Linked DNA regions of Vallitalea guaymasensis. The protein of the gene in region 1 binds, or shares a complex with, the protein of each later gene. Links are inferred from orthologs where the notes say so. Each region holds a gene or a part of one and is shown on either strand. Other genes may lie near its edges.

Region 1 (6,543 bases):
TTATTAATAATTTAAGAGAGGATTATATGGCTGTGTGGGATTTTAGAGCTTCCAAGGAGACTAGCTATGCAATGGATAGTTCAGCAGTAGCTTGTGCAGCAAGTGGAATATTAGAAATAGCAAGATTTTGTGAAGAAGATCGTGACTATTACATAGAAATAGCATTAAAAATGCTAAAATCTTTAGGGGATAACTATGGTTCATGGGAAGATGAACAAGAAGGGTTGATAACCTTAGGTACAGTCCATTTACCAGCAAATAAGAATATCAATGTTCCAATTATATATGGAGATTACTATTATTTGGAAGGATTATTAAAATTAGAAGGAAAATATGATTTAATATGGTAATATGAAATCAAAAGACTAATTCACGGAGATGAGATAATGGAATCAAATAAGAAAAAAGCTGTAATTTTTAGTTATGATGATGGCGTAACAAATGATAGAAGACTGGTAGAGCTTTTTAACAAATATAATCTAAAAGGAACATTTCATTTGAATTCTGGAAAATTAGATACAGAAGGACATTTGAATAGTGCAGAGATTAAAACATTATTTCAAGGGCATGAAGTTTCGGCTCATTCTTTAACACATCCATGGTTAACAAAGTTGACTAAAGAACAGATATTTGAAGAGATGAATACTGATAAAACAAATCTCGAAGCGTTAATCGATTATGAGGTTAAAGGTATGTCCTATCCATATGGTGCCTATGACGATAAAACACTTGAGGTACTTAATGAATTAGGTATTCAATATGGTAGAACAACAAGGTCAACGTTGGATTTTACAATTCCAAAAGACTTCTTGAAATTACATCCTACTTGTCATCATAGTAGATTAGGTCAAGTAATAGATCAATTCCTTGAGGATGAGAAGGCTCAACTACTCTATGTATGGGGACACAGTTATGAATTCGATACTGAAGAATCATGGGAGCAACTAGAGAAATTATTGAAAAAACTATCAAGAGATGATATTTGGTCAACAACAAATATTGAATTTGTAAGTTATATACTCAACAATACATTCTAAACATGACAACTCACAATTTGTGGGTTGTTATTTCTATATTACCCTTGTTTGGTTTGCATTTTTCTACGTTATTATCATTAAAAGAATATTACTAAAAAAGAGATATTGCTAAAAAGTTGAATAATGTAAAGATTAGTGGTAAAATATTGAGGACCTATAAATTAGATTAAATCATAAAATATAAATTAAATTCCAATAATACTATTAGGAGGTGCAATATGGGTAAGCTATGTAGAAAATATATAACTATATCTGGGATTTTATTAATATATGCAATATGTCTACCATCAGCATTTATTTCTCATGCTCAGATAATTCAAGTACAAAATAATTCCACTATGCCCATACGTGCCAATGGTCAATGGAATCTAGAACAGGTTCTTAATGGAACTGTATTCAAAGAATTAGAGAATACCATAGATAATAGGTTAAACAAAAAAGATAAGTTTAAAAGAATATATAGTTTGATACAGAATTATCTAAATAATAAAATTGAGAATTCAAGGTTAATGTGTACCAAAGAATATACAAATACCTATAAACCTGTTTTACTAGATAATAACAATAAAAGTAATATAATTACAGAAGATACCAATTATGGGTTAAATCAGATACCATTAACTTTCTACACTGATAGTAATAGTACTCTAGAAGAATATTTTAGGGTTAACTATAAATTAAATAATAATGGAAAATACATTGAATATAAGGTAATCTTAAGTAAAATGAATATAAAACAATCTTCCACTGAAAATACAATTTGAAAAAACTAAAAGTGAAAGGTGATAAGAAATGAAAAAATTATTTGAAAAAGTATTTGGAACACATAGTGATAAAGAGATAAAAAGGATAATACCATTAGTAGATAAAATAGAAGCTTTAGAACCAGAAATGGAAAAATTAACTGATGACCAGTTAAAAAGTAAAACCAATGAATTTAGAGAAAGATTAAAAAAAGGTGAAACATTAGACGATATATTAATTGAAGCCTATGCTGTTGTTAGAGAAGCTTCAAAGCGTACAGTAGACATAAGACCTTATAGAGTCCAATTGATCGGAGCTATAATACTACATCAAGGTAGAATAGCTGAGATGAAAACTGGAGAAGGTAAAACATATGTAGCTCCTTTTGCAGCATACTTGAATGCTTTAGAAGGAAAAGGGGTACATGTAGTTACTGTCAACGATTACTTAGCTAAACGTGATGCTGAAAACATTGGTAGAATACATGAATTTCTTGGATTAACAGTAGGTGTTATAGTTAATGGAATAGATAATGAAGAAAGAAGAGAAGCATATAACTGTGATATTACATACGGTACCAATAATGAGTTTGGATTTGACTACCTTAGAGATAACATGGTTATATATAAAAAAGAAATGGTACAGAGAGATTTGAACTTTGTTGTTATTGATGAGGTCGACTCTGTATTAATTGACGAGGCAAGAACACCATTGATTATATCTGGTAACAGCAGTAAATCAACTCATTTATATCAACAGGCAGATATAATAGCTAGAAGATTACAAAAAGGTAAGGTAATAGGAGAAATATCCAAGATGAGTGCCTTACTTAATGAAGAGATTCAAGAAGAAGGAGATTTTGTAGTTGATGAAAAAGCAAAATCAGTATCTTTAACAGCTGATGGTATCAAAAAAGTTGAACAATTCTTCCAAGTAGATAACTTAGCGGACCCAGAAAATATGGAAATACAACACCATGTTATATTAGCGTTAAAAGCACATAATACTATGTATAAAGATAAAGACTATGTTATAAAAGAAGAAGAAATAATTATTGTAGATGAATTCACTGGACGTTTAATGCCAGGAAGAAGATATTCTAATGGATTGCATCAAGCAATTGAAGCAAAAGAAAGTGTTAGAGTAAGAAGAGAAAGTAAAACTCTTGCAACTATAACTTTCCAGAATTATTTCAACAAATACGATAAAAAATCTGGTATGACAGGTACAGCGTTAACTGAAGAAGAAGAATTCAGAGAAATATATGGTATGGACGTAATAGCTATACCAACTAATAAACCAATAGTAAGAAAAGACCAACCAGACCAAGTTTATAAATCACATCGTGAAAAGGTAAATGCTGTCATCGATGATATTGCAGAATGTTATGATAGAGGACAACCAGTATTGGTCGGTACTATAACAATAGAATCATCAGAAGAATTAAGTAAGATGCTTAGAAAAAAAGGAGTCGTACACAAAGTACTTAATGCAAAATATCATGAGAGAGAAGCTGAGATTGTAGCAATGGCAGGTCAAAAAGGTGCTATTACCATAGCAACCAATATGGCTGGTCGTGGTACTGATATTAAATTAGGTGAAGGTGTTATTGAAACTGGTGGACTCAAAATAATTGGTACAGAACGTCATGAATCCAGACGTATAGATAATCAGTTAAGAGGTCGTTCAGGACGTCAAGGTGATCCTGGTGAATCTAAGTTCTATATCTCATTAGATGATGACTTGATGCGTCTATTTGGTTCAGAGAGAATGAAAAATACAGTTACAAGATTAGGGCTACCTGAAGGAGAACCAATCGCAGCAGGTATCTTATCAAACGCAATAGAGAATGCTCAGAAAAAAGTTGAAGGAAATAACTTCTCCATAAGAAAGCACTTACTTGATTATGACCAAGTAATGAATGAGCAAAGAGAGATTATATATGGTGAAAGAAAGAAAGTTCTTCAAGGGGACAACATGAGAGATTTCATCATGAGTATGATAAAAGAAGTTATTGGCAGATTTGTTGATACTCATGCAGGAGAAGAGCAAGAATTTGATGAGTGGGATATACCAGGACTCATGGAGTCTTTGAATGAGATTATACCTATAAGATCAATTCATACAACAGAAGAAGAAAGAGAATCCTTGACTAAGGACAAATTCACAGAAAAATTATATGAAATCGCAGCTAAACTATATGAAGATAAAGAAAGCGAATTTGACGAAGAAGAATTCATGCGTGAAGCTGAACGTGTTATCCTATTAAAAGCTATAGATCAAAAATGGATGGATCACATTGATAACATGGACCAAATGCGTCAAGGTATAGGACTTAGAGCTTATGGTCAAAGAGATCCTTTAGTAGAATATAAATTCCTTGGATTTGATATGTTTGAAGAAATGTCCAATAATATACAGGAAGCTACACTTAGAGCTCTATATCGTATAAGACCAGCAAGAAAAATAGAGAGAGAAAGAGTAGCCAAGGTTACATCAACAAACAGAGGCGAACAACAAGCGGCTAAGCAGCCTGTAAGAAGAAAAGAAAGAAAAGTAGGAAGAAACGAGTTATGCCCATGCGGTAGCGGTAAAAAATATAAATACTGTTGTGGTAGAAATCAATAGCCATGATGGAAGATTGAATGGTAAAAAAATAATAGAGGTGATAAAATGCTAGAGCTTGAACAAAGCAAATTAGAACTCCAAGCATACAAAAAGAAATTAGATGAAATGAGTGTTTCACTTTGACTTGGTCAATGTAAAGAATAAGATAGAAGAACTAGATGCCAAGGTTGCATCAGAAGAATTCTGGAACGATGCTGAGAATTCAGGAAAAGTATTAAAGGAAATAAAGCAGTTAAAAGATAAAGTGGACAACTACAACAATCTTGTACAAGAATATGAAGATATTGAAACTCTCATTGAAATGGGAATAGAAGAAAATGACGACGAAATCATCAAAGAGGTTTCATCATCGTTAAAGGAATTCATTAATGATTATGAAGAACTTAGAACCAGAACACTTTTATCTGGAGAATATGATGGTAATAATGCCATAATATCTTTACATGCTGGTGCTGGTGGAACAGAATCTTGCGACTGGGTAAGTATGTTGCTTAGAATGTATACCAGATGGGCAGATGATAAAGGTTACAAAATAGAAACACTGGACTATCTGGATGGTGAAGAAGCAGGAGTTAAATCTGTAACTATTCAAATAAATGGAGAAAATGCCTATGGTTATCTAAAATCAGAAAAAGGAGTTCATCGTTTAGTAAGAATATCTCCTTTTGATTCATCAGGTAGAAGACACACATCATTTGCATCAATGGATGTGTTACCAGAGATAGATGATGATATTGATTTGGAAATAAACGATGAAGACATTAAGATAGATACTTATCGTGCAAGTGGAGCAGGTGGACAACATATTAACAAAACAGATTCAGCTGTTAGAATAACTCATATACCTACAGGTGTAGTTGTTCAATGTCAAAATGAACGTTCACAACATAAGAACAAAGATAGAGCTATGAAGATGTTAAAAGCCAAGTTATATGAAATAAGACGACAAGAACAAATGGCTAAAATGGAAGGAATAAGAGGGGAAGTCAAAGAAATAGGTTGGGGCAGCCAAATACGTTCCTATGTGATGCATCCATACAGTATGGTAAAGGATCATAGAACTAATGCAGAAACTGGTAATGTACAGAGTGTAATGGACGGAAAGATTGATCTATTCATTAATGCTTATCTACAATGGTTAGCCCTCTAATCAGGATTCTATAATTAGATGCTAAAAAATTACAAAAGGAGTGAAGAATATGTCTACAATGCAACAGGTTATATTTAAGCTTGATAAAGAAGAATATGGTTTGGATATAATGAAGGTCATAACAATTGAGAAATATCAAGAAGTTGTCAAAACACCAAATACTCCAGAGTATATAACAGGTATCATTAACCTTAGGGGTAGCGTATTACCGGTATACAGCTTAAGAAAGAAATTTCATCTAAAAGAAAAAGAACCAGATGAAAATACGAAAATTATCGTAACAGTGACTAATGGTATGAAAATAGGATTTATTGTTGATTCCGTACAGGAAATACTGAATATCGAAGATAAAAATATTGAGGAAGCTCCAAAAATTGTAACAGGAATCAATAGGAAATACATTAAAAGTATAGCTAAGATGGAAGAGCGAATGGTTATCCTAATAGATATAGACTTGATTATATCAGAAGAAGAACAATTAGAACTAGGAAAAGTATCTAAGGAACAAGAATAATTATACATACTTGAGGTTAATCCAATAAATTAATTTTTTAACTGAATTAAAATTAATAACTAATAGAAACTTGTGTTTATCAAAGCACAAGTTTTTTGTTTTCTAAATATATGAAACTACTATGGAACATATGAAATACTAGAATTTTCATTTGCAATAATCAAAATTCCTGACTTATTTTATACATATCCCTTGTATTTTTATTAAATTAGTGGTATAATCTCCGTAATAAAAACAAATGTTTTTAATAGAAAAACAACGAAGGTGATGAAATGCCTGATACAGCAAGTTATTATATTATTAAGAGAAAAGCTTTACCAGAAGTATTCTTGAAGGTAGTTCAAGCTAAAAAGCTTTTGGAAAAAGAAAAAGCAATAACGATACAAGAAGCAGTAGATTCTGTTGGAATAAGTCGTAGTTCGTTCTATAAATACAAAGACACAATATTTCCTTTCTACGATAATTCAAGA
Region 2 (6,344 bases), 1.7 Mb from region 1 along the record:
TAGTTAGAACTAAAAAAGGTGCACGTCGTAAAGACGGTTCTTATATCAAATTTGACCAAAACGCAGCGGTTATAATCAAAGATGATAAGACACCAAAAGGAACTCGTATTTTTGGACCTGTTGCTAGAGAGTTAAGAGAGAAAAAATACATGAAAATCCTATCATTAGCACCAGAAGTATTATAGGGAGGTGTAATAAGTGTATAAAACAAGACTTAAATCAGGTGATACTGTTAAAGTTATTTCTGGAAAAGACAAAGGTAAAGAAGGAAAGATTTTAACTGTAGATAGAAAAAATGGAAAAGTAATTGTTGAAGGCGTTAACATGGTTACAAAACATACAAAACCAAGCGCTGCTAATCAACAAGGTGGAATCGTTCACCAAGAATCAGCATTAAACGCTTCAAAAGTAATGTATGTTCATAAAGGAAAACCTACAAGATTAGGTGTTAAAGTAGTAAAAGAAGACAGAAATGGACGTACTAAGAATGTTAGATATAGAATAGCTAAATCAACAGGTGAAGTTATAGATTAATAGTAGAGAGGAGGCTAACTAGCTTGAGTAGAATAAAAGAGGTTTACAATAATGAAATTGTAGATGCTATGATGAAGAAATTTAACTATAAAAATAAAATGGCTGTACCAAAAATTGAAAAAATAGTTATTAATATGGGCGTCGGAGAAGCTAAAGAGAATCGTAAGATTCTAGATTCTGCTGTTAGTGATTTAACAATAATCGCTGGACAAAAGCCTATAATAACAAAAGCAAAGAAATCTGTTGCAGCTTTCAAAGTTAGAGAAGGTATGCCAATAGGATGTAAAGTTACACTTAGAGGTAGCAGAATGTATGATTTTGCTGATCGTCTAATTAACTTAGCCCTACCAAGAGTTAGAGACTTTAGAGGTGTTAATCCTAACGCATTTGATGGTAGAGGTAACTACGCTTTAGGTATTAAAGAGCAATTAATCTTTCCTGAGATCGAATATGATAAAGTTGATAAAGTTAGAGGTATGGATATTATCTTCGTTACTACAGCTAAGACTGATGAAGAAGCTCGTGAATTATTAACATTATTCGGAATGCCTTTTAAAAAATAATAAGGAGGGAATCGATTAAATGGCAAAAACATCAATGAAAATTAAACAACAACTTAAGCCAAAGTTTTCATCAAGAGCTTATAACCGTTGTAGAATATGTGGAAGACCTCACGGATATTTAAGAAAATATGGAATATGTAGAATCTGTTTCCGTGAATTAGCGTATAAAGGACAAATCCCAGGTGTTAAAAAAGCTAGTTGGTAAGATTTAGTAATAGGAAGGAGGCCACAAATTATGACAATGAGCGATCCAATTGCAGATATGTTAACAAGAATCCGTAACGGAAATACTGCTAAACATGATTTTGTAGATGTACCTGCTTCAAAAATGAAGCAAGCTGTTGCTGACATTTTGGTAAATGAAGGGTACGTTAAAGGATATAAATTAATAGAAGATGGTTTAATCAAAACTATCCGTGTAGAAATGAAATATGGTAAAGATAAAAATGAAAAGGTAATAGCTGGAATCAAGAAAATATCTAAACCTGGACTTAGAGTATATGCAGGTAAAGATGAATTACCAAAAGTATTAGGTGGACTTGGAACTGCTATCATCTCAACTAATAAAGGTATCATAACTGATAAAGAAGCTAGAAAACAAAATGTTGGTGGAGAAGTAATTGCTTTTATATGGTAATTACTACTCTCTTTAAAGAATTAGACATAAAAAATAAAATATAATGGATGAAGCTTTGCAATATCGCAAAGGTATTTAATCCGAGGAGGTGCAAGCATGTCACGTATTGGTAGATTACCTGTAGAAATCCCAGCAGGAGTAGAAGTTAATGTAACAGAAAGTAACTTTATAACTGTTAAAGGAGCAAAAGGTACTTTAGAGCAACAATTACCAAAAGAAATGTTAATTTCTAAAGAGGAAAACCAAGTGGTAGTAAATAGACCAAATGATTTAAAGAAAATGAAATCATTACATGGTTTAACTAGAACTCTTGTAGCGAACATGATTGAAGGAGTAACTAAAGGTTACGAAAAGAAATTAGAAATCAATGGTGTTGGATATAGAGCACAAAAGCAAGGCAAAAAATTAGTATTATCTTTAGGATATTCACATCCAGTAGAAATGGAAGATCCAGAAGGTCTTGAAGCAGTTGTAGAAGGACAAAATGTTATTATCGTAAAAGGAATTGACAAAGCAAGAGTAGGTCAATACGCAGCGGAAATAAGATTTAAGAGACCACCTGAGCCATACAAAGGCAAAGGAATTAAGTACGCTGATGAAATAATCAGACGTAAAGAAACTGGTAAATAGTAAAAAAGTAAAGGGGTGAAATCCATGATAAAGAAAACATCACGAACTAAAGTACGTGTTAAGAAGCATAGAAGAATACGTAATAATATAATTGGTACTTCTGAAAGACCTCGTTTAGTGGTTTTTAGAAGTGACAAACATATGTATGCGCAAGTTATCGATGACCTAAGTGGTCATACTTTAGCAGCTGCTTCTACAGTTGAAAAAGACATTAAAAGTGGTTTAGAAAAAACTAATAATGTTGCTGCAGCGGTTCTTGTTGGAGAAACTGTTGCTAAAAGAGCTGTAGAAAAAGGTGTTACAGAAGTAATTTTCGATAGAGGCGGATACATTTATCAAGGTAAAGTAAAAGCATTGGCAGACTCAGCTAGAGAAGCTGGGTTAAAATTCTAAGTAAGGAGGTAGAAGCATGAAGCGTACAATGATTGATGCTAGTAAGCTAGATCTAAAAGAAAAAGTAGTATCAATAAGACGTGTTACTAAGGTAGTAAAGGGAGGACGTAACTTCCGTTTTGCAGCTTTAGTAGTAGTCGGAGATGAGAATGGGCATGTAGGCGCAGGTGTAGGTAAAGCAACTGAAATTCCTGATGCTATTCGTAAAGGTATCGACGACGCTAAAAAAAGACTTATTGAAGTTCCTATAGATGAAAATGGTAGTATTCCACATGATTACATCGGTAAATTCGGAAGTGCTTCCGTTTTAATGAAAAGAGCACCAGAAGGAACAGGTGTTATAGCTGGTGGTCCTGCTCGTGCCGTACTTGAACTTGCAGGAATCAAAAATATCAGAACAAAATCATTAGGTTCAAATAACAAGAATAATGTAGTAACAGCTACTGTTGCAGGGCTTGATGGACTTAAAACTCCTGAAGAAGTAGCAAAACTTCGTGGAAAATCAATTGAAGAGCTTTTAGGATAGGAGGGAACCAAGATGGCAGATAAATTAAAAATTACTTTAGTTAAATCCACAATTGGAGCCATTCCTAAACATAGAAAAACAGTAGAAGCTTTAGGACTAACAAAACTTCATAAAACTGTTGAACAAAAAGATAATAAAGCAATTAGAGGTATGGTCCATTCTATACAACATTTAGTAAAAGTAGAAGAAATTTAATCGGGTTAAAATAAGCAAGGAGGTGTAACAGCATGAATTTGACAGAATTAAAACCAGCAAAAGGATCAAGAAAATCTAATTATAGAAAAGGAAGAGGACATGCTTCTGGAAATGGTAAAACTGCAGGAAGAGGACAAAACGGACAAAAGTCTCGTTCCGGTGGTGGCGTAAGACCTGGATTTGAAGGGGGCCAAATGCCATTATATAGAAGACTTCCAAAAAGAGGTTTTACTTGTAGAAATTCAAAAGAAATCGTTGGAATTAATGTTGATGTCTTAAATAGATTCGAAGCAGGTGCTACAGTATCTGTTGAAACTCTAATAGAACAAGGCGTTGTTAAAAATCCTAGAGATGGTGTTAAGATTTTAGGAAACGGCGATTTAACTAAGAAGCTTACAGTAAAAGCTAATGCATTTAGTAAATCAGCAGTAGAAAAAATCGAAGCCGCTGGCGGGAAAGCAGAGGTGGTTTAGATGTTTAGAACACTTCGTGATGCATTTAAAATACCTGATTTAAGAAAAAAGATAATTTACACAATGTTAATGTTTTTTGCTATACGTATAGGAGCACATATCAGAATACCATTAATTAATCCTGCAGTTGTTCAAAATATGTTCGGTAATGCAGATGAGGCTGGATTACTTGGTATGTTTGATGCATTCTCAGGTGGTGCGTTCAAGGATATGACATTGTTTGCTATGGGTATTACTCCATACATTACATCCTCCATCATTATGAACCTTCTAACAATTGCTATTCCAAAACTTGAGGAAATGCAAAAAGAAGGAGAAGAAGGACGTAAGAAAATTGCTAAAATCACTAGATACGGTACTATAGTATTAGCACTACTACAATCAGTTGCAATCTCAATTGGTCTTGGTAGAAGCTTATTCTATGATTATAATATATTCTCAGTAATTATTGCTGTAACCGCAATGACTGCTGGTACTGCATTCTTAATGTGGGTTGGAGAGCAAATAACAGTAAAAGGTGTTGGAAATGGTATTTCTTTAATTATCTTTATAAACATAATATCAAGATTACCATTTGGAACAAAGAAATTATACGAACTTGCTACAGCAGGTAACAAATTAATTCCTGTAATTGTCTTATTAATCATATATGTATTAATGGTTACATTTGTAGTATTAATACAATTAGGCGAAAGAAGAATTCCAGTACAATACGCCAAGAGAATGCAGGGAAGAAAAGTATATGGTGGTCAATCTACACATATTCCATTAAAAGTAAATATGGCAGGAGTAATCCCAGTTATCTTTGCTTCATCCTTATTACAGTTCCCAGGAACAATAACTCAGTTCTTTGGTGAGCCAAGTGGATGGTGGGGTTCTGTTATTAACTTCTTGAAGATTACTAATATATCAGGAGCACTTATTTACTTTGTATTCATTTTATTCTTTGCATATTTCTATACTTCAATCATATTCAATCCAATTGAAGTTGCAAATAATATGAAGAAGAATGGTGGATTTGTTCCAGGTATTAGACCAGGAAAACCTACTGTAGACTATTTATCAAATGTTCTTAATAAAATTGTATTAATTGGAGCTTTAGCACTAGCACTTATTGCTTTACTTCCAGTTATACTTTCAAATATATTTGACATGAATGTTACATTTGGTGGTACTTCACTTATTATCGTTGTAGGTGTTGCCCTTGAGACAATTAAACAAATTGAATCCCAAATGGTTATGAGACACTATAAAGGATTTTTAAATGCATAATACAAGATTAAGAATGAAGCCAGAAATCATATTCTATCTTCATTCTAAATCTTAAATTGCTATAATCCTAATACAAGATATACTTTGGAGGTTATAAAATGAGATTAATTATGTTAGGTGCGCCTGGTGCCGGTAAAGGAACACAGGCAAAAAGGGTAGCAGCGAAATATAATATCCCGCACATTTCAACAGGTGATATATTTAGAGATAATATAAAAAACAAGACTGATCTTGGAATAAAAGCCAAGGAATATATGGATAAAGGTTTATTAGTTCCAGATGAGTTGGTTGTAGATATAGTTGCTGATAGACTATTACAAGAGGATTGTAAAGAAGGATTTATCTTAGATGGTTTTCCAAGAACAATACCTCAAGCTGAGAGTTTAGACAAAGCACTTATGTCTATGGAAACAAAAATTAATTATGCAATTAATATTCATGTACCTGATGAAAATATTGTAAGAAGAATGTCTGGTAGAAGGGCATGTCTAAATTGCGGTGCAACTTATCATATAAAGTATAATCCACCAAAAAAGGAAGATATTTGTGATAACTGTACAAGAGAACTGATACTTAGAGATGATGATAAAGAAGAGACAGTACTCAAGAGATTAGAAATTTATCACAAACAAACTAGTCCGTTAATAGAATATTATGGAGAAAAAGATATCTTGATAACTGTTGATGGAACAGTTGACATTGATGATGTCACTAAGAGTATTGTTGAGATATTAGGAGCGTAAAGTTATGTCAATAACAATTAAAACCAACGAAGAAATAGCAATCATGAGAGAAGCAGGCAAAATAGTTGCTGATACTCATGAATTACTAGAATCAATGATAAAACCAGGAATATCTACATTTGACCTGGATAAGGCAGCAGAAGAATTCATTAGAAGTAAAAACGCCATTCCATCTTTTAAAGATTACAATGGATATCCAGCTAATATCTGTGCTTCAATTAATGAAGAAGTTGTGCATGGTATTCCTAGCACTAAAAGAATTTTAAAAGAAGGCGATATAATAAGTATTGATATTGGTGCTTACTATAACGGATTTCATGGCGATGCTGCTAGAACACATGGTGTTGGTGAGATAAGTGAAGAAGCAAGAAACCTGAT

What was found.
Region 2: the proteins of secA (region 1) and secY are in contact, whole or in part, in a crystal structure (PDB 3DIN), measured with the Thermotoga maritima proteins. The link is inferred for Vallitalea guaymasensis from one-to-one orthologs. Residues at the interface, in WP_004082002.1 of Thermotoga maritima: Glu261, Ala262, Arg263, Lys300, Ala301, Arg302, Thr303, Ile304, Ile305, Leu323, Tyr324, Asp325, Pro326, Val329, Ser330, Tyr333, Ile336, Lys340, Phe345, Val349, Glu363, Phe364, Tyr374, Ser375, Gly376, Gly377, Glu393, Ile395, Thr482, Ser483; in WP_004081795.1 of Thermotoga maritima: Glu108, Gly109, Glu110, Glu111, Ala236, Glu237, Arg238, Arg239, Ile240, Thr241, Ile242, Gln243, Tyr244, Ala245, Arg246, Arg247, Val248, Thr249, Gly250, Arg251, Arg252, Val253, Tyr254, Gly256, Ala257, Ser258, Thr259, Tyr260, Leu261, Pro262.

The regions. Positions count from the first base shown.
Region 1 is NZ_CP058561.1:3,557,540-3,564,082, forward strand. The notes cover bases 1,462-4,619. They hold secA (preprotein translocase subunit SecA), read left to right. Parts: upstream 1,462-1,829; coding sequence 1,830-4,409; downstream 4,410-4,619. Other genes in these bases: HYG85_RS15225 (hypothetical protein), read left to right, coding at 1,462-1,801. In the rest of the region: HYG85_RS15215 (glycoside hydrolase family 88 protein), read left to right, coding at 1-350; HYG85_RS15220 (polysaccharide deacetylase family protein), read left to right, coding at 387-1,037; more of HYG85_RS15225, read left to right, coding at 1,256-1,461; HYG85_RS15240 (chemotaxis protein CheW), read left to right, coding at 5,609-6,073; HYG85_RS15245 (ACT domain-containing protein), read left to right, coding at 6,346-6,543. UniProt on the Escherichia coli protein: Required for protein export, interacts with the SecYEG preprotein conducting channel.
Region 2 is NZ_CP058561.1:1,883,013-1,889,356, reverse strand. The notes cover bases 3,129-6,087. They hold secY (preprotein translocase subunit SecY), read left to right. Parts: upstream 3,129-3,951; coding sequence 3,952-5,223; downstream 5,224-6,087. Other genes in these bases: map (type I methionyl aminopeptidase), read left to right, coding at 5,971-6,087; HYG85_RS08425 (adenylate kinase), read left to right, coding at 5,322-5,966; rplO (50S ribosomal protein L15), read left to right, coding at 3,511-3,951; rpmD (50S ribosomal protein L30), read left to right, coding at 3,296-3,478; rpsE (30S ribosomal protein S5), read left to right, coding at 3,129-3,283. Outside these bases: rplN (50S ribosomal protein L14), read left to right, coding at 1-185; rplX (50S ribosomal protein L24), read left to right, coding at 199-534; rplE (50S ribosomal protein L5), read left to right, coding at 558-1,097; HYG85_RS08465 (type Z 30S ribosomal protein S14), read left to right, coding at 1,117-1,302; rpsH (30S ribosomal protein S8), read left to right, coding at 1,333-1,734; rplF (50S ribosomal protein L6), read left to right, coding at 1,831-2,364; rplR (50S ribosomal protein L18), read left to right, coding at 2,389-2,757; more of rpsE, read left to right, coding at 2,774-3,128; more of map, read left to right, coding at 6,088-6,344. UniProt on the Escherichia coli protein: The central subunit of the protein translocation channel SecYEG. Consists of two halves formed by TMs 1-5 and 6-10.